2 regions of the Methylobacterium sp. B1 genome follow, and region 2 is predicted to be linked to the other one. Evidence: predicted binding sites of a transcription regulator. Region 2 holds the regulator's gene; the other holds the start of a gene.
The links. Region 2 encodes LexA, which represses DNA repair genes until DNA is damaged. Its sites were predicted from a motif close to TGTTCNNNNTGTGTTCNG; they were not measured.
Positions count from the first base shown of each region.

Region 1 (6,537 bases), on a different contig from region 2:
CGGCACGCCGTTCGCCTTGGCCTGCTGCTCGATCAACGCGTCGATATTGTCGTGCGCGCTCTGCCCGAAGGCGGCTGCGGGCACGACCGCGAGGACGGCGGCCAGGATGAGGCGATGCATTCCGAGACCCGGTGCTGCTTGTTCTGTGGTCAAGCTAGGTCACGGGGAAATGAGGCCGGAAAGCGGCCCCGGTTCGGCAGCCTGTGGGCGGCCGGGGTGTCGGGAGCGTTTGTGATCCGCGGGCCACAGCGACGCGTCACGCGGCGGCGCGGCGATCCAAAGGGATGCCCGGGGCGGCGGCCGGGCGGTCAGGGAAGGAGGAAGCGCTCGACCGCATGGGCGAAGCCGTCCGCGTCGTTGCTGTCGGTGACCGCGCGCGCAGCCGCCTTCACCGCCGCTTCGGCATTGCCCATCGCCACGGAGAATCCGCTGTGCGCGAACATCGGACGGTCGTTGCCGGCATCGCCGAAGGTGGCGATCCGCTCCGGCGGGATGGCGAGATGCGCGCTCATCCAGGTGACGAATCGCCCCTTGTCGAGATGGGGTGGCGTCACGTCGAGGTAGTATTTCTGCGAACGGTGGATGGTGGCTTGACCGGCCAGGGCCGCCCCGATCCGGGCTTCGCAGGCTGCCAGATGGGCGTGGTCGCGGCTGACGCCGACGATCTTGGCTGCGCTCCCCATGAGTGGGCCGAGATCGGCGACGACGCGGGGCTCCGCGCCGATCGTGCGGCGTTCGAGGTCGGTATAGGGACCCTCCGGGTCGCGCAGCCACCACGCCCCTTCGGCGAAAACCCAGACGTCCAGTCCCTCGGCCAACAGCCGGTCGAGGGCCGACCGGGCCGCCGCCTCGGGGATGGTCCGTTCCTCGATGGTCGAGAGGTCCGGCCGCACGACGCTCGCGCCGTTGAACGCCCCCATCGGCAGGTCGAGCTCGAGTTCGGCGACCAGGTTCCGCAGCCCGATCGGCGGCCGGGCCGAGGCGATGCTGAAGCCGATGCCGGCCGCTCTCAGCCGCCGGACGGCCGTGACCGTCGCCTCGGTCAGGCGCTTGTCGCCGGTCACCAGGGTTCCATCGACGTCCGAGATCACCAGGGCGATGCCCGAAGCCTTGCCGGATCCTGCAATCATCCGCTCACTTCCCAACCGTATCCCGGCGCATTTCGGCCGCGAGTTCCGCGACCACCCGGTCGGCAATGGCCTCGGGCGATTCGCGGATGCCGACCGTGATCGGGTGTTCATCGGCCCCCGGAATCTCCAGGGCCGCAAACTGGCTGTCCAAGAGACGCGGCGGCATGAAATGGCCCTGCCGCTCGGCGAGGCGCTGCGCGATCAGGGTCCGGTCGCCGTCCAGATAGACGAGGCGAACCCGCTGGCTCCCGCGGGTGAGAACGTCCCGGTACGCGCGGCGGAGGGCCGAACAGGCCACCACGCCCGACTCGCCAGCGTCGAGGCGCTGCTGGATCCAAGTCGCAATCCGGGCCAGCCAGGGCGCGCGATCCGCATCGTCGAGGGCGAGGCCCGCATGCATCTTCGCCACGTGCTCCGGCGTGTGAAAGCTGTCGCCGTCCACGAAGATCCAGCCAAGCGTCTCGGCGATCAGCGCCGCCACGGTGCTCTTCCCGGAACCCGAGACGCCCATGACAACGAGCACCTGACCGGCGGCGGCCGTTCCGGCATCCGGCGCCGGCTCCGATTGGGACGTCATCCGGACCACCCTGGCTCCGAGGCGCGTCGGGGCGCTGCCCCTCACATCAATAGGAGCGGGTTTCCAGAAGGGAAGATCGCCGGGGATGCAAACGGGCTGCGGCGCCCGCAGGAACCGCGGCGCGGCCGGGCGCGTTCACCCCGCAGACGCCGAACATTTAGGGAACATGAGTCGCATGGCTAGCACAACCGCGAAGGCAACACCGAAGGCCGGCCGGGGTACCGGATCGCATCAGGACGCTACGGAGAACCCCAAGACCGACCCGAAGGACGTGTCGAACCAGATCAAGGATCCGGATCAGTGGACGACTGGCGGCGAGCCGATGACCGGCGCGCAGGCCTCCTATCTGAAGACGCTCTCGGAAGAGGCCAAGGAGCCGGCGGCGTTCGATCCTGACCTCGACAAGGCCGAAGCCTCGAAGCGGATCGACGATCTTCGCCACAAGGCCGGCCACGCCTGAGCCAAGCCGGGCGCGTTTCCCCCGGGCGCGCCCGTCGCCGTGTACGTCCGGGCGGCGTATCCCGGCCGGAATGGACAAGGTGGCCTGTTTCGAACACCTCGTTAAGCCGGCGGCAATGGCGAGAGGTTATCCCCCATGCAGCGCGTGAGGCCGCGCGGGCAGCGGGACTGAAAAGGCACGTTCGACCATGGATGAGCCGGGCGGCGGCGAAGCAGGACGGCGTGCGGTACGGGTCCGGACGGCGTTCGGCTTGACGGATCGGATTCGTGCCGAGGCCGTACGGTTCGCCCGCGACGTCCACGGATCCACGGCAATGGAATACGCCCTGCTCGGCGGCATGATCTTCCTCGTCGCCGTCGGCAGCATCCGGTACTACGTGTCCCGCGTCAGCGTCGTCTACGGCGACATCACCGCGGCAGTCACGCAGGGAAATTGAGCCGATCGGTCGCGGGATTTTGGCCATTGGGCTGGAGCGGCCAATGTGCGGCCGCTGATGACGTCCCGATTTGTATCTCGATATTTCGACCGCGGGCGAACGCCCGGCATTCGTCGTCTCTATGCCCCGAAAAAGCTGTGCTTAACGAGGATGACTTCGCAGTCTTGGCCGTGCCGGCCGGAGTGTGGCTCACCCGCTACGGACACCTGGGCCGCCATGGGCTAGGCACGGGCTCGGCAATACCGATGGGCAACATCTGGATGCGCAAACTTCCCCTTGTCCTGCTCGCCGTCACGGCGATGTCGGGCTGCACGTACCTGCCTGCGGCGGGTCCGACGGCGAGCGCGATCCAGGCGGGGGCGGAGGTGGCCACCGCCGACGGCGGCCTGCTCGCCCGCTACGAGATCATCGACGTCACGCCCTCGGTGGTCGAGGCCCTGCGCGGCCGGCCGCTGGACAGCCTGCTCGCCTCCTTCGGCGACCACCGTCCCTCCTCGGAGCCGGTGATCGGCGTCGGCGACATGGTCTCGGTCTCGATCTGGGAAGCCGGGTCGGGCGGCCTGTTCTCCGGGCCGCTGGTGGCCGACCGCTTCTCGGCGGGCTCCAAGTCCGCCCTCATCCCCGAGCAGCCCGTCGGGCGCGACGGCGCTATCTCGGTGCCCTACGCCGGCCGCATCAAGGTCGCCGGCCGCCGCACCCAGGACGTCCAGGCGCTCATCGAGAACGAACTCGCCGGCAAGGCCATCCAGCCGCAGGTGCTGGTCTCGGTCACCCGGCCGATCAGCCAGGCGGTGACCGTCACCGGCGAGGGCGCCGCCGGCGCCCGCCTGCCGCTCTCGGGCCACGGCGACCGCATCCTCGACGTCATCGCCGCCGCCGGCGGCAACCGCGCGCCGGTCAACGAGACCTTCGTGCGGCTCTCGCGCGGCCCGGTGACCGCGACCGTGCCGCTGACCACGGTGGTGTCGAACCCCAAGGAGAACATCTACCTGCGGCCCAACGACGTGCTCACCCTGGTGCGCGACCCGCAGACCTTCATCGCGGTGGGCGCGCTGGGCAACAGCACCGAGCTACCGTTCCAGGCCGACGGCATCACCCTGGCCCAGGCGCTGGCCAAGGCGCGCGGCCTGTCGGACTTCGCCGCCGACCCGGCCGGGACGTTCATCTTCCGGTTCGAGCCGGCCAGCGTCGTGCGGCGCCTCAGCCCCAGCTCGCGGCTGCTCGGCACGCCGCTGGTGCCGGTGGTCTACCGGATCGACATGCGCGATCCCAACAGCCTGTTCGTCTCCCAGGCGTTCCGCATGCGCAACCGCGATCTGGTCTACGTGTCGAACGCGCCGTTCACCGAGGTCCAGAAGGTGCTCACCGTCTTCAGCGGCATCACCGGACCGGTCTCCTCCGCCGCCTTGGCCTACTCCTACGCCAAGTAGGAGGCGGTCCGCATACGGGACAGCGGCGGAAAAAAATCGCGTTTCTCCGCGTCCTCGCGTATGGGCACAGGGTGCGGGGCGGGATCGGGGCTACGGAGCCGCATCCGCCGTCGCGCTGACCCGCCGCGCAAGGATGCCCAGAAGAGCCCGATGAAGATCGGACGTTTCGTCCCCGCCCACGGGCCGCTCCGGCCCGCACTGATAGCCCTGAGCCTGTGTCTCGCGTTCCTGCCGGCCACTCCTGCGGCGGCCGACGTGGTGATCGGCGTGGCCGTCCCGCGGTCGGGACCCTACGTGGCGGTCGGCGAGCAGGTGCTGCGGGGGGTCGAGGCTGCGGCCCGGGACGCCAACGCCATGGGGGGACTCGACGGCCAGCCCGTCACCCTCGACGTGCAGGACGATGCCTGCGATTCCAACACCGCCACTGCGGTGGCCAACCATTTCGTGCGCGGCAACGTCCGGCTCGTGGTCGGCCATGTCTGCTCCAACGCCTCGATCGCCGCCTCCGACATCTACGCCCAGAACGGCGTGGTGATGATTTCCGCGGCCTCGGTTGCGGCGCGGCTCACCGACAGGGGGCTGCCGACGATCTTCCGGGTGTGCGGGCGCGACGACGATCAGGCCCGCCTGTCCGCCGCCGTTCTGGCCGAGCGGTTCCGCGACCGGAAGATCGCTCTCATCCAGGACCAGACGCCCGCCGCCCGCAGCCTCGCCGCCGCCACGAAGGACAATCTCAACCGCATCGGCGTGAACGAGGCGCTGTTCCTGTCGTTCTCGCCCAGCGACGCCGACGATTCCGCCCTGGCCGACCGCCTCAAGGGCGCGGGGATCGAGGTCGTCTATTATGGCGGCGACGCCGCCGAGATGGGCCGCTTGGTGAAGATCGCCGCGGACCGGGGCTACCGGCCGCAATGGTTCGGCACCTCGGCCATCGCCACGCCGGATTTCGCCAAGACCGCCGGATCGGCGAGCAACGGCGTGCTGATGACCTTCTACCTCGACCCGAGCCGGCAGCCCGCCGCCGCGGCCGTCGTGAAGGCCTTCAAGGCTGAGGGCGTCGATCCCACCGGCTCGACGGTCTACGGGTATGCGGCGATGCAGGCCCTGGTTGCGGCCGGCAACTTCGCCCATTCAACCGAGGCGCGCCCCATCGCGCAGGCGTTGCATACGGAGCGGTTCGATCTCGTGCTCGGCACGGTCGGCTTCGACGCCAAGGGCGACGTCACCGCGCAGGGCTATGTGCTCTATGTCTGGAAGGACGGGAGCTTCACGCCGGCCGGGAAGTGAGAGCCCCGCCGCTCACAGCGCCTGCGCGGCCTCGACCTCGGCGCCGCGGCCGAGACCGCGAAGCAGCTCGGCGAGATGCGGGCGGACCTGCAGTTGCAGAGCGTGCAGCCGCCGCACCGCCGCGCTGAGCTGTCCCTCCCGATTCAGCATCGTGTCGGCGAAGCCGATCATGCGCGCATTCGGCCAAGCGGGCTCGCGCAGGGCGTGGAGACGCTCGACCAGAGCGGCGGCGGGAGTGGCGGGCTCGGCCTGCGCGAACAACATCAGCAGCGCCGCGGTGGAGCGCGACAGGCCGTAATGGCAATGAACCAGGAGATGGCCGGCGCCGTCGAGGTGCCGCCCGAAATCGAGGATCGCCCCGACATGCTCGGGCTCGGCGGGGTGAGGCCTTCGCCCGGGGCGAGGCAATCGTGGAACCGGAGGGTCGTGCGGGCATGGGCGCCGTAGGCGGTGAAGGCCTCGGGCTCCGGCGTTCCGGGATCGAGCAGCGACAGGACGTGGCTGACGCCGCGGGCGCCGTGGCCGGCCAGCTCCTCCAGGCCGCAGACGGTGTGCAGGGTGACGGCGGGCTCGGTTCGCATCCCCGGCGCCTAGCACGGGCGGAGGCCGGTTTCGAGGCGCGACGGAACCGCCCCGGCGCCCGCGGCTTTCGAGTACCGGCACGGACGTGCTACCTGCGACCTCCGATCCGGCCCCGGTCGGACCGGACCTGCTCGGACGAGATGCCGTTGGACGAACCTCACCTCGCGCGATCCCCCTCGGCCGGGACCCGGCGCCGGAGCGTGCTGACCGCCGGCCTCGGCGCGGCCGCGGCGCTCACCGGGCCGCTCGCCGCCCCGGCCCGGGCCCAGAGTGCCCCGGAATTGCGCTGGCGCCTGTCCTCCGCCTACGCCAAGACGCTCGACATCCTGTACGGCGCCCCCGAGGCGCTCAGCCGGATCGTCGCCGAGGCCACCGACGGGCGCTTCCAGATCCAGGTTCAGGGCCCCGGCGAGCCGGTGCCGGCCGACGGGCTGCTCGACGCCGTGGCCGCCGGCACCGTCGAGATGGGCCATGGGCCCGCGACCCTCGGCATGGCCAAGGATCCGACCTTCGCGCTGGCCACCGCGGTGCCGTTCGGCCTGAACGCCCGGGGCGCCGCCGCGTGGTGGCTGGCCGGGGGCGCGGCCGAGCTGTTCGGCGAGATCTTCGCCAAGGCCGGGCTGGTCTGCCTGCCG
Region 1 covers NZ_BACT01000425.1:549-7,085, forward strand. The annotation lists partial or broken gene I53_RS12410 (transglycosylase SLT domain-containing protein) at 1-120, opposite strand, end outside; gene I53_RS12415 (Cof-type HAD-IIB family hydrolase) at 309-1,130, opposite strand; gene I53_RS12420 (gluconokinase) at 1,135-1,707, opposite strand; gene I53_RS12425 (DUF3072 domain-containing protein) at 1,883-2,167, shown strand; gene I53_RS35740 (hypothetical protein) at 2,481-2,603, shown strand; gene I53_RS12435 (polysaccharide biosynthesis/export family protein) at 2,864-4,033, shown strand; gene I53_RS12440 (branched-chain amino acid ABC transporter substrate-binding protein) at 4,184-5,320, shown strand; partial or broken gene I53_RS12445 (tyrosine phosphatase family protein) at 5,333-5,901, opposite strand; partial or broken gene I53_RS12450 (ABC transporter substrate-binding protein) at 6,049-6,537, shown strand, end outside.
Region 1: the regulator LexA is predicted to act here: its motif matches at 1,857-1,874, upstream of I53_RS12425 (DUF3072 domain-containing protein).

Region 2 (9,021 bases):
GGCCCCGCGTCAATCGCGTCAGAGCAGGCCCACCCCGTCCAGGACGCCGACCATCGCGAACGCGATCGTGATCCCCGACACCGCGTAGACCACCCCCTTATAGACGCCCGCCACGCGCTGCCCCTCGGGCAGGGCCCGGGTGGCGAGGAGGATCAGCAGGCCGAGCGCCAGGGGCAGGAGCAGCGCGTTCATCACCTCCACGGCGATGTTGAGCGCCACGAGATCCGGCACGAGCTGCACGGCGACCGCGCCGGCCGCGACCGCGAGCGCGAAGGCGCCGTAGAAGGCCGGAGCCTCTCGGGGCGACTGCTCCAGGGAGTGCGGCCGGCCGGTCACGTCGCCGAACCCCCAGGCCAGCGCCAGGGCCACGACGTTGAGCGCCACGAAGGCCGCCGCGATGATGCCCACCCCGAACACCACCTGCCCGAGCCACGGCCCCAGGGCCGGCGTGAAGGCGCCCGCGAGATCGCCGACGGTCTCCAGCCCCTTCGCGCTACCCTGCCCGGCCTTGCCGATCGTGGCGGCGGCGGCGACGAGGATCGCGCCCATCACGCATTGCGAGACCACCGCACCCACGAGTGTGTCGAGCCGCGAGCGCCGCGCGTGCTCCCAGCCCAGGCCCTTATCGACGATCGCCGACTGCTGGTAGAAGATCATCCACGGCATGATCACCGCGCCGATATTGGCCGCGATCAGCACCCGGAACTGGCCGTCGCCCAGCGGCATGTCCCCGAAGGAGGCGACGATCTCGGGCAGGTTCGGCCGCGCCGCGACGGCGAGCCCGACGAAGACCAGCTCGAACAGGCCGACCACGATCGCCACGACCTCGACGCGCCGGTAGCTCCCGGTGAAGACGAGCCCCAGGAGCAGGCAGGCCGGCAGGCCGAGGCTCACGAGCCGCGGCACCCCGAACAGGTCCCCGATGCCGGCGATGCCGGAGAATTCCGTGACGATGGCGCCGATGCCGGCGACCACGAGGCCGCCGTACGAGATCCAGGCCCAGGCCGGCCCGTAGCGCTCCCGGATCAGCGCGCCGTGGCCGCGTCCGGTGGCGGTCCCGAGTCGCACCGTCAGCTCCTGGACGACGTACAGGATCGGCACCAGCAGGATCTGGAGGAGCAGGAGCGAATAGCCCCAGCGCGCCCCGCTCTGGGCCGCCGTGAGGAGGCTTCCGACATCCGTATCGGCCAGCATCACCACGAGTCCCGGGCCTGCGGCCTTGAGGTAAGCGGACAGGCGAGGCAGGGAAGCGCTGGGCACGGCTCGGGAACAGTCCCGCGCACGGCCGGTTCCGGCGGGCGCCTGCGGCGTTTTCCCGGGGCAGGCGGGAGGAACATGTGATGGCGGAGAGCACGGATCGGGGCTCCGGCTGGAGCCTGCAGGCGACCGCCGTGCCCGACGGGGTGCGCCTGGAACTCGCCCTGGCCGACCTCGGCGGCGCGCCGGTCACCGCCGCGATCGTTCTCGACCGGGCGGAAGCCCGGGCCTTCGCCCGCGCCCTGCTCGCCGCCGCCGGCGACGCGGCGGAACGGACCTTCCCGAAGCCGGGCGCCTGACGGCGCGCCGCCGGTCGGTCAGCGGGCGAGACCGGGATTGCGGCCGGGCAGGCGGGGGACCACGGTGCCACGCTTCTCGATCGGCGTGTCGCAGGCGTAGGCGAACTCGGTCTTCAGCGGATCGAACACGGTCTCGCCGGTGATCCGGCAATCCTCGCGCACGGTCTCGTCGAGATAGGCCCGGGCGGCGGTGCGGAAGCGCTTCACCCGGGTGGCGTCCGGCTCCGGATCGATCCGGGCCTCGCTCAGGTTGCAGCCGGTATATTCGCGCAGGGCGTTCGAGACGATCAGCATCCGGCGCATCTGCCGGTTGTCGTAGACCTCGTAGGGCTCCTTGCAGCCGATCGTCACCACCTGGGGGGTGAGCGCCACGTAGTTCCGCGAGATGTAGGAGAACCCGGTGGTGCAGCCGGCGAGGCCGAGGGCGGCGAGGCCGAGGGGCAGCAGAGCTGCGGGTCGTCGCATCCTCGTCATCCCAAGAGGGTCCCAGCCCGCGGCCCGGATCCGCCGCCTTCCCGGCGGGGCGCCGCGGTGCATTGAAACGGCTCCGCTTGCGCCGTCAATGCGTTTCTCGACCTTGCTCCCGCGAGCGCGGAGCGACGCGCCAAGCGTAGCGGTGCCGCCCTTGCGGAACACTTGCGGAACGTTTAACCTGTTCGTGATTTGTTTCAGAGACCGTCACGGGGCGGTCTGCCAAGCCGCGAGTCCCCCTTCGATGCTCACGCGCAAGCAGCTGGACCTCCTGCGTTTCATCCAGAGCCGGATGCAGGAATGCGGCGTCCCGCCGTCCTTCGACGAGATGAAGGACGCCCTCGACCTCAAGTCGAAATCCGGCATCCACCGGCTGATCACGGCCCTGGAGGAGCGCGGCTTCCTCCGGCGCCTGCCGAATCGGGCGCGCGCCATCGAGGTGATCCGCATCCCCGAGAGCCTGAGCCAGACGGTCCCATCTTCGGCCCCATCTTCGGCCCCGGCCGAGCCGCGCCGTTTCACCCCGAGCGTGGTCGAGGGCGGCAAGTCCAAGCCGCCGCCGGCCCCGGCCAGCACACGGATGATCGACGACGCCGGTCGTGCCATTTCGATCCCGGTGATGGGCCGGATCGCCGCCGGTACGCCGGTCTCGGCGATCCAGAACCAGAGCCATGCCATCACCCTGTCGCCGGATTTCGTGGCCGGCGGCGAGCACTACGCCCTGGAGGTGCGCGGCGACTCGATGGTTGAGGCCGGCATCCTCGACGGCGACCTCGTGGTGATCCGCAAGCAGGACACGGCCAATACCGGCGACATCATCGTGGCGCTGATCGACGACGAGGAAGCGACGCTCAAGCGTCTGCGCCGCCGCGGCTCCTCGATCGCCCTGGAAGCCGCCAACCCGGCCTACGAGACGCGCGTCCTCGGGCCCGACCGGGTCCGGATCCAGGGCCGCCTCGTCAGCCTCGTCCGCCGCTACTGAAGCGGCTCGGCCGGCGCGTCGCCGGGGGCGAGGTCCCCGCCCGACGCATCGGTTTCCGGAGGCGTTGTCGCCCCGTCGTCAGAGGCGCGGGCCTCCGCGGAGGGCGCGGTGACCGGTTGTGGCGGCCCCGACCCGTGTCCCGAGCGTGGTCGCCAGGGCACGGCGCGGCCATCGGCCCGGGCGTGACGGGCGACGAAGCTCTCGCCGTCGGACCTGAGGGCGACGGCGCCCTGGGCGGCCAGGACGCGCCGGTCGATCACCAGGGGGCCGGTTCAGGTCGGAGGGGCCACGAGGCCCGTGATCAGCACCGCGGCGCGGGCGCAATCCTCCGGGAAGGCCCGCCGGTCCCGGACCAGGGCGACCGCCCGTCCGTCCGGCAAGCGCGCGGTGCATCCGAGCCGGTCACAGCGGCCGCTGCCCGATCGGACGATCACTGCCCCGGCTCCCCGTCCGTCGCCGTCCGCCTTCAGCCATTGTTCGAGGACGAAGCCGGACGGGCTGCCGAGGGCTGCGAGCCGTCCGTCCGGCCCCCGCACCGCGGCTCCCGCGCCCTGCCGATCGACATAGAGGTCGTAGCGGTCGGGTCGGGCCGCGACGACGAGCCCGAGCAGGATCGGCGGCACGGCGAGCCAGCGCAGGCGGGAGGCCGGCAACGTCGCCAGCAGCAGGCCCGCGGTCAGCAGGAACAGCGCCGCGGTGCCGAAGGCCGGCACGACCACGATGGCCCGCTCGAACCCGGCGATCCACTGGGAGACGGCGAGCATGCCCCCCACCGCCTGACCCATCAGCCACCAGATCGGGCGGTCGAGGGCCAAGGGATAGGCGAGGATCCCGATCACCGCGGAGGGCATCACCACGAGGGAGACGAGCGGCAGGGTCAGGGCGTTGCCGACGAGGCCGAAGGGCTGGATCGTCTGGAAATGGTAGGTGGCGAAGGGTGCGGTCGCGACCTGCGCCACCAGGGTCGTGGCCAGGGTCCCGGTGACCGCCGAGAGGCTGCTACCGACGAGCCGACCGAGCCGGCCCGCCCCGGGGCGCACGAACAGCCGCCCGTCGATCAGCCGCGCGCAGGCGATCAGCCCGGCCACGGCGCCCGAGGACATCTGGAAGCTCGGGCCGAGCAGGCCCTCCGGCTCCCGGGCCAGGGCGATCAGCGCCGCGAGGGCGAGGTTGCGCATCGACAGGGCGGGCCGGTCCACCAGGATCGCGCCCAGCATGATCAGGGTCATGATCAGCGAGCGTTCGGCGGCGATGTCCCAGCCCGAGAAGGCGCAGTAGGCGGTGACGCCCACCATGGCGAAGCCGGCCGCGATCTTCTTGATCGGCCAGAGGAGCGCGCAATGGGGGACCAGCGCGAGGAGCGCCCGCACCAGCCAGAACACCACGCCGGCGGCCAGCACCATGTGGAGGCCCGAGATCGACACAACGTGGTAGATTCCGGCGGCGCGCAGCGCATCGTTGGTCGCCGGGCCGATGAGGCCGCGCTTGCCGGTCACCAGGGCCGCCGCCACCGCGCCCGCTTGGCCGCCGGCGGCCTCCGCGATCCGGCGGGTGAGCCCGTTCCGGGCCGCGTCGAGCGTGGCGGCGAGCCGCAGGCGGAGGGGCGGCGGCTCGGTCGGCGCCCGGATCGTGACCGCCCCGACCAGCGAGCCCACCGCGCCGATCCCCTGGAAGTAGGCGTCTCGGGCGAAATCGTAGCCTCCGGGCCGGGCCGCCTCCGGGGGTGGCAACAACCGGGCGGTGGCGGCGACGACGTCCCCGGGAAGCGGGGTCGGCGTCTTGCGGAATGACACCCGCACCCGGGCGGGCCGCGCCTCCGGCGCGAGGCCGGCGAAGCTCTCCACCCGGATCAGCAGCCGGGCGCCGACCTCGCGCTCGTCCAGGGCCTCGACCGTTCCGATGAGGGGGCCGATGGTGGTGCGGTTGAGGACCGGGGCGGCGACCTCCGAGACCCGCCAGGCCGCCGCCGCGAAGCCGAGGAACGCGGCCGCCACCGCGAGCACCGCCGCCAGCGCCGCAGGGCGCGCGCCGAGGAGCGGGATCGGCGCCAGGGCAAGGGCGGCGGCGACAAGGGGCGCGGCCAAGCTCGGCGCGCCGTCGGTCGCCGCGAAACAGACCAGGATCCCCCCGCCGAAGGCCACCGCCAGCCAGGGGAACAGCCGGCGCTGCTCGGCGTCCCGGGCGAGGCCTTCGGCCACCCAGTGGCGGATGACCGGGAGGGCGGGCGCGCGGGGGCCGGCCAGCGCCACCGCGCCGCCCGCCAGCCTCGCGCCGATCCGCCGCATCGCCGCCGCCCCGTTCCGCGCGACCTGTCTCGGGGCCGGGCGATTCTGCGGGCGATTCTTAACGCATCCTCCGGCTCGTGCTACAGCCGGTGCTTCGTGCTACGGGCGCCCTGTCGAGCCCCTCGCCGCTCCGCCGCCCCTTCGCCGTCCGTCGCGCTCCGTCCGCGACCAGCCCCGGAACATACCGGACCGATGTCCTCAGCCGTCGTCACGCGCTTCGCCCCCTCGCCCACCGGCTACCTGCATATCGGCGGGGCCCGCACGGCGTTGTTCAACTGGCTCTACGCCCGCCACACCGGCGGCAAGATGCTGCTGCGCATCGAGGATACCGACCGGGAGCGCTCCACCAAGGGCGCGATCGACGCGATCCTCGACGGCCTGTCCTGGCTCGGCCTCGACTGGGACGGGGACGTGGTGTTCCAGTTCGCCCGGGCCGAGCGCCACCGGGCCGTGGCCGAGGAGCTGCTGGCGGCCGGCCGTGCCTACCATTGCTATGCCACCGCCGAGGAGCTGACCTCGATGCGGGAGACCGCCCGGGCCGAGGGCCGCGCCCCCCGCTACGACGGCCGCTGGCGCGACCGCGACCCGTCCGAGGCCCCCGCCGGGGTCAAGCCGGTGATCCGCCTGCGCGCGCCGACCGAGGGCGAGACCGTCGTCGAGGACGCCGTCCAGGGCCGCGTGACCTGGGCCAACAAGGACCTCGACGACCTCGTCCTGCTGCGTTCGGACGGGACGCCGACCTACATGCTGGCCGTGGTGGTCGACGACCACGACATGGGCGTCACGCAGATCATCCGCGGCGACGACCACCTCACCAACGCGGCGCGCCAGAGCCAGATCTTTTCCGCCTTGGGCTGGGACATTCCCCGGATGGCCCATATCCCGCTGATCCACGGGGCGGACGGAGCCAAGCTCTCGAAGCGCCACGGGGCGCTCGGCGTCGAGGCCTATCGCGATCTCGGCTACCTGCCGGCGGCCCTGCGCAACTACCTCGTTCGGCTCGGCTGGAGCCACGGCGACCAGGAGGTCTTCTCCACCGAGGAGATGGTCGCGGCCTTCGACCTCGGCGCGGTGGGGCGCTCCGCGGCGCGGTTCGACTTCGCCAAGCTCGCCAACCTCAACGGCCTCTACATCCGCACCAGCACCGATGCCGATCTCGTCGCGGCGATCGAGACGATCCTGCCCAATGTCGGTCCCGGGCGCGGCCTGTCGGCGCCGCTGCAGCCCGACCTCAAGGACAAGCTCACCCAGGCCATGCCGGGCCTGAAGGAGCGGGCCAAGACGCTGATCGAGCTCCTCGACAGCGCCTATTACCTCTACGCCCAGCGGCCGCTGGCGCTGGACGACAAGGCCCGCGCCCTCCTCTCCGACGAGGGCCGCGCCCGGCTCGCCGGGGTGCGGCCGGTGCTCGAGGCGCTGCCGGACTGGAATGCGGCCTCGACCGAGGGTGCGGTCCGCCAGTACGCGGAGGACGCCGGCTGCAAGCTCGGGCAGGTGGCCCAGCCCCTGCGCGCGGCGCTGACCGGCCGCACCACCTCCCCGCCCCTGTTCGACGTGATGGCGGTGCTCGGCCGGGCGGAAACCCTCGCCCGCCTGGGCGATCAGGTGCCGCAGGTCTGAAGCCACCGGGCGTAGCCGGGGAACTGCCGGCCCCGGCTCGAATTGCGCTTGGTGGAATTTGCTTGGCGTCGGGGTCGGGTTGTCACCGACCCCGTTGCTGCTGCAGTGCCGTTTGGGTAACCCATGCCTGTGAGCACCCGCAGCATAATGCGTGTGCTCAGGCCCCCGGGACCGACTCGGGCAGCCCGAGCCCGGCATCCGCCACGTCGCCAGAGAAGGGTCCACGATCCATGAGCGCACCCAGCACCATCACCGTGGACGGCAAGTCGATCGAGCTGCCGGTGAAATCCGGCACGATCGGGCCGGACGTGATCGATATCGGCAAGCTCTACGCCCAGACCGGCGCCTTCACCTTCGACCCGGGCTTCACCTCGACGGCGTCCTGCGAATCGAAGATCACCTATATCGACGGCGACGAGGGCGTGCTGCTCTATCGCGGCTACCCGATCGAGCAGCTCGCCGAGAAGGGCGACTTCCTCGAGACCTGCTACCTGATGCTGTTCGGCGCCCTGCCGACCGCCGCCCAGCGGGCCGATTTCGAGTATCGGGTCACGCGCCACACCATGGTGCACGACCAGATGAACCGGTTCTTCACCGGCTTCCGCCGCGACGCGCACCCGATGGCCGTGATGGTCGCCTCGGTGGGCGCCCTCTCGGCCTTCTACCACGACTCGACCGACATCACGGACGAGAGCCAGCGGCTGATCGCGTCGATCCGCATGATCGCCAAGATGCCGACGCTCGCCGCGATGGCCTACAAGTACTCGATCGGCCAGCCGTTCGTGTACCCGAAGAACGACCTCGACTATACCTCGAACTTCCTTCGCATGTGCTACGCGGTGCCGTGCGAGGAGTACGAGGTGAACCCGGTCTTCGCCCGGGCGCTCGACAAGATCTTCATCCTGCACGCCGACCACGAGCAGAACGCCTCGACCTCGACGGTGCGGCTCGCCGGCTCCTCGGGCGCCAACCCCTTCGCCTGCATCGCGGCCGGCATCGCCTGCCTGTGGGGCCCGGCCCATGGCGGCGCCAACGAGGCGGCGCTCAAGATGCTGATGGAGATCGGCACCCCGGAGAACGTCGGCAAGTACGTCGCCAAGGCCAAGGACAAGAACGACCCGTTCCGCCTGATGGGCTTCGGCCACCGGGTCTACAAGAACTACGACCCGCGCGCCCGGATCATGCAGAGCACCACCCATCAGGTGCTGAAGGAGCTCGGCAAGACCGACGATCCGCTGCTCCACGTCGCCATGGAGCTGGAGCAGATTGCCCTCAAGGACGAGTACTTCATCGAGAAGAAGCTCTACCCGAACATCGATTTCTATTCGGGCATCACCCTCAAGGCGATGGGCTTCCCGACCGACATGTTCACGGTGCTGTTCGCCGTGGCCCGCACGGTCGGCTGGATCGCCCAGTGGGCCGAGATGATCGAGGATCCGTCGCAGAAGATCGGCCGTCCCCGCCAGCTCTACGTCGGTCCGACCCAGCGCGACTACGTGCCGGTCGACCAGCGCGGCTGAGGCAGGAGCACCTGTCCTGTGACGCGAGCGACGGGGCGGCCGAGAGGCCGCCCTTCGTGTTTGCGGGGGCGATCGAACGCCGCCTGCCCGTCCGGCCGCCCTACGACTGGGCGGCGATCCGCGCGTTCCTCGCCAAGCGGGCGATCCCGGGCGTCGAGGCGGCCGATCCCGTGGCGGCCTACGCCCGCACGATCAGCATCGCGGGGCGGCACGGGCTCCTGACGGTGGCGCCCGGCGCGGATTGCCTGCACGTCGCGCTGCGCGGCGTCGAGGCCGGGCACGCCGAGGCGGTCGCGGGGCGCCTGCGCCGCCTCTTCGACTGCGACGCCGATCCCGGCGCCATCGCGGCCTGCCTTGTCGGCGATCCGGTCCTGGCCCCGCTCGTCGCCGCGCGGCCGGGATTGCGCCTCCCCGGGGCCTGGGACCCGTTCGAGACCGGCTGCCGGGCGATCCTCGGTCAGCAGGTCTCTGTGGCGGCCGCAATCGGGCTCGCGGGCAAGCTGGTGGCGGCGTTCGGGACGCCCCTCGCGGAGCCGCTGGGCGGGCTGACCCACGTCTTTCCCACGCCGGCGGATCTGGTCGAGGCG
Region 2 covers NZ_BACT01000318.1:1,053-10,073, forward strand. The annotation lists gene I53_RS09295 (divalent metal cation transporter) at 19-1,260, opposite strand; gene I53_RS09300 (hypothetical protein) at 1,341-1,556, shown strand; gene I53_RS09305 (hypothetical protein) at 1,575-2,021, opposite strand; gene lexA (transcriptional repressor LexA) at 2,272-3,009, shown strand; partial or broken gene I53_RS09315 (ComEC/Rec2 family competence protein) at 3,003-5,294, opposite strand; gene gltX (glutamate--tRNA ligase) at 5,487-6,914, shown strand; gene gltA (citrate synthase) at 7,145-8,434, shown strand; gene I53_RS09330 (AlkA N-terminal domain-containing protein) at 8,491-9,021, shown strand, end outside.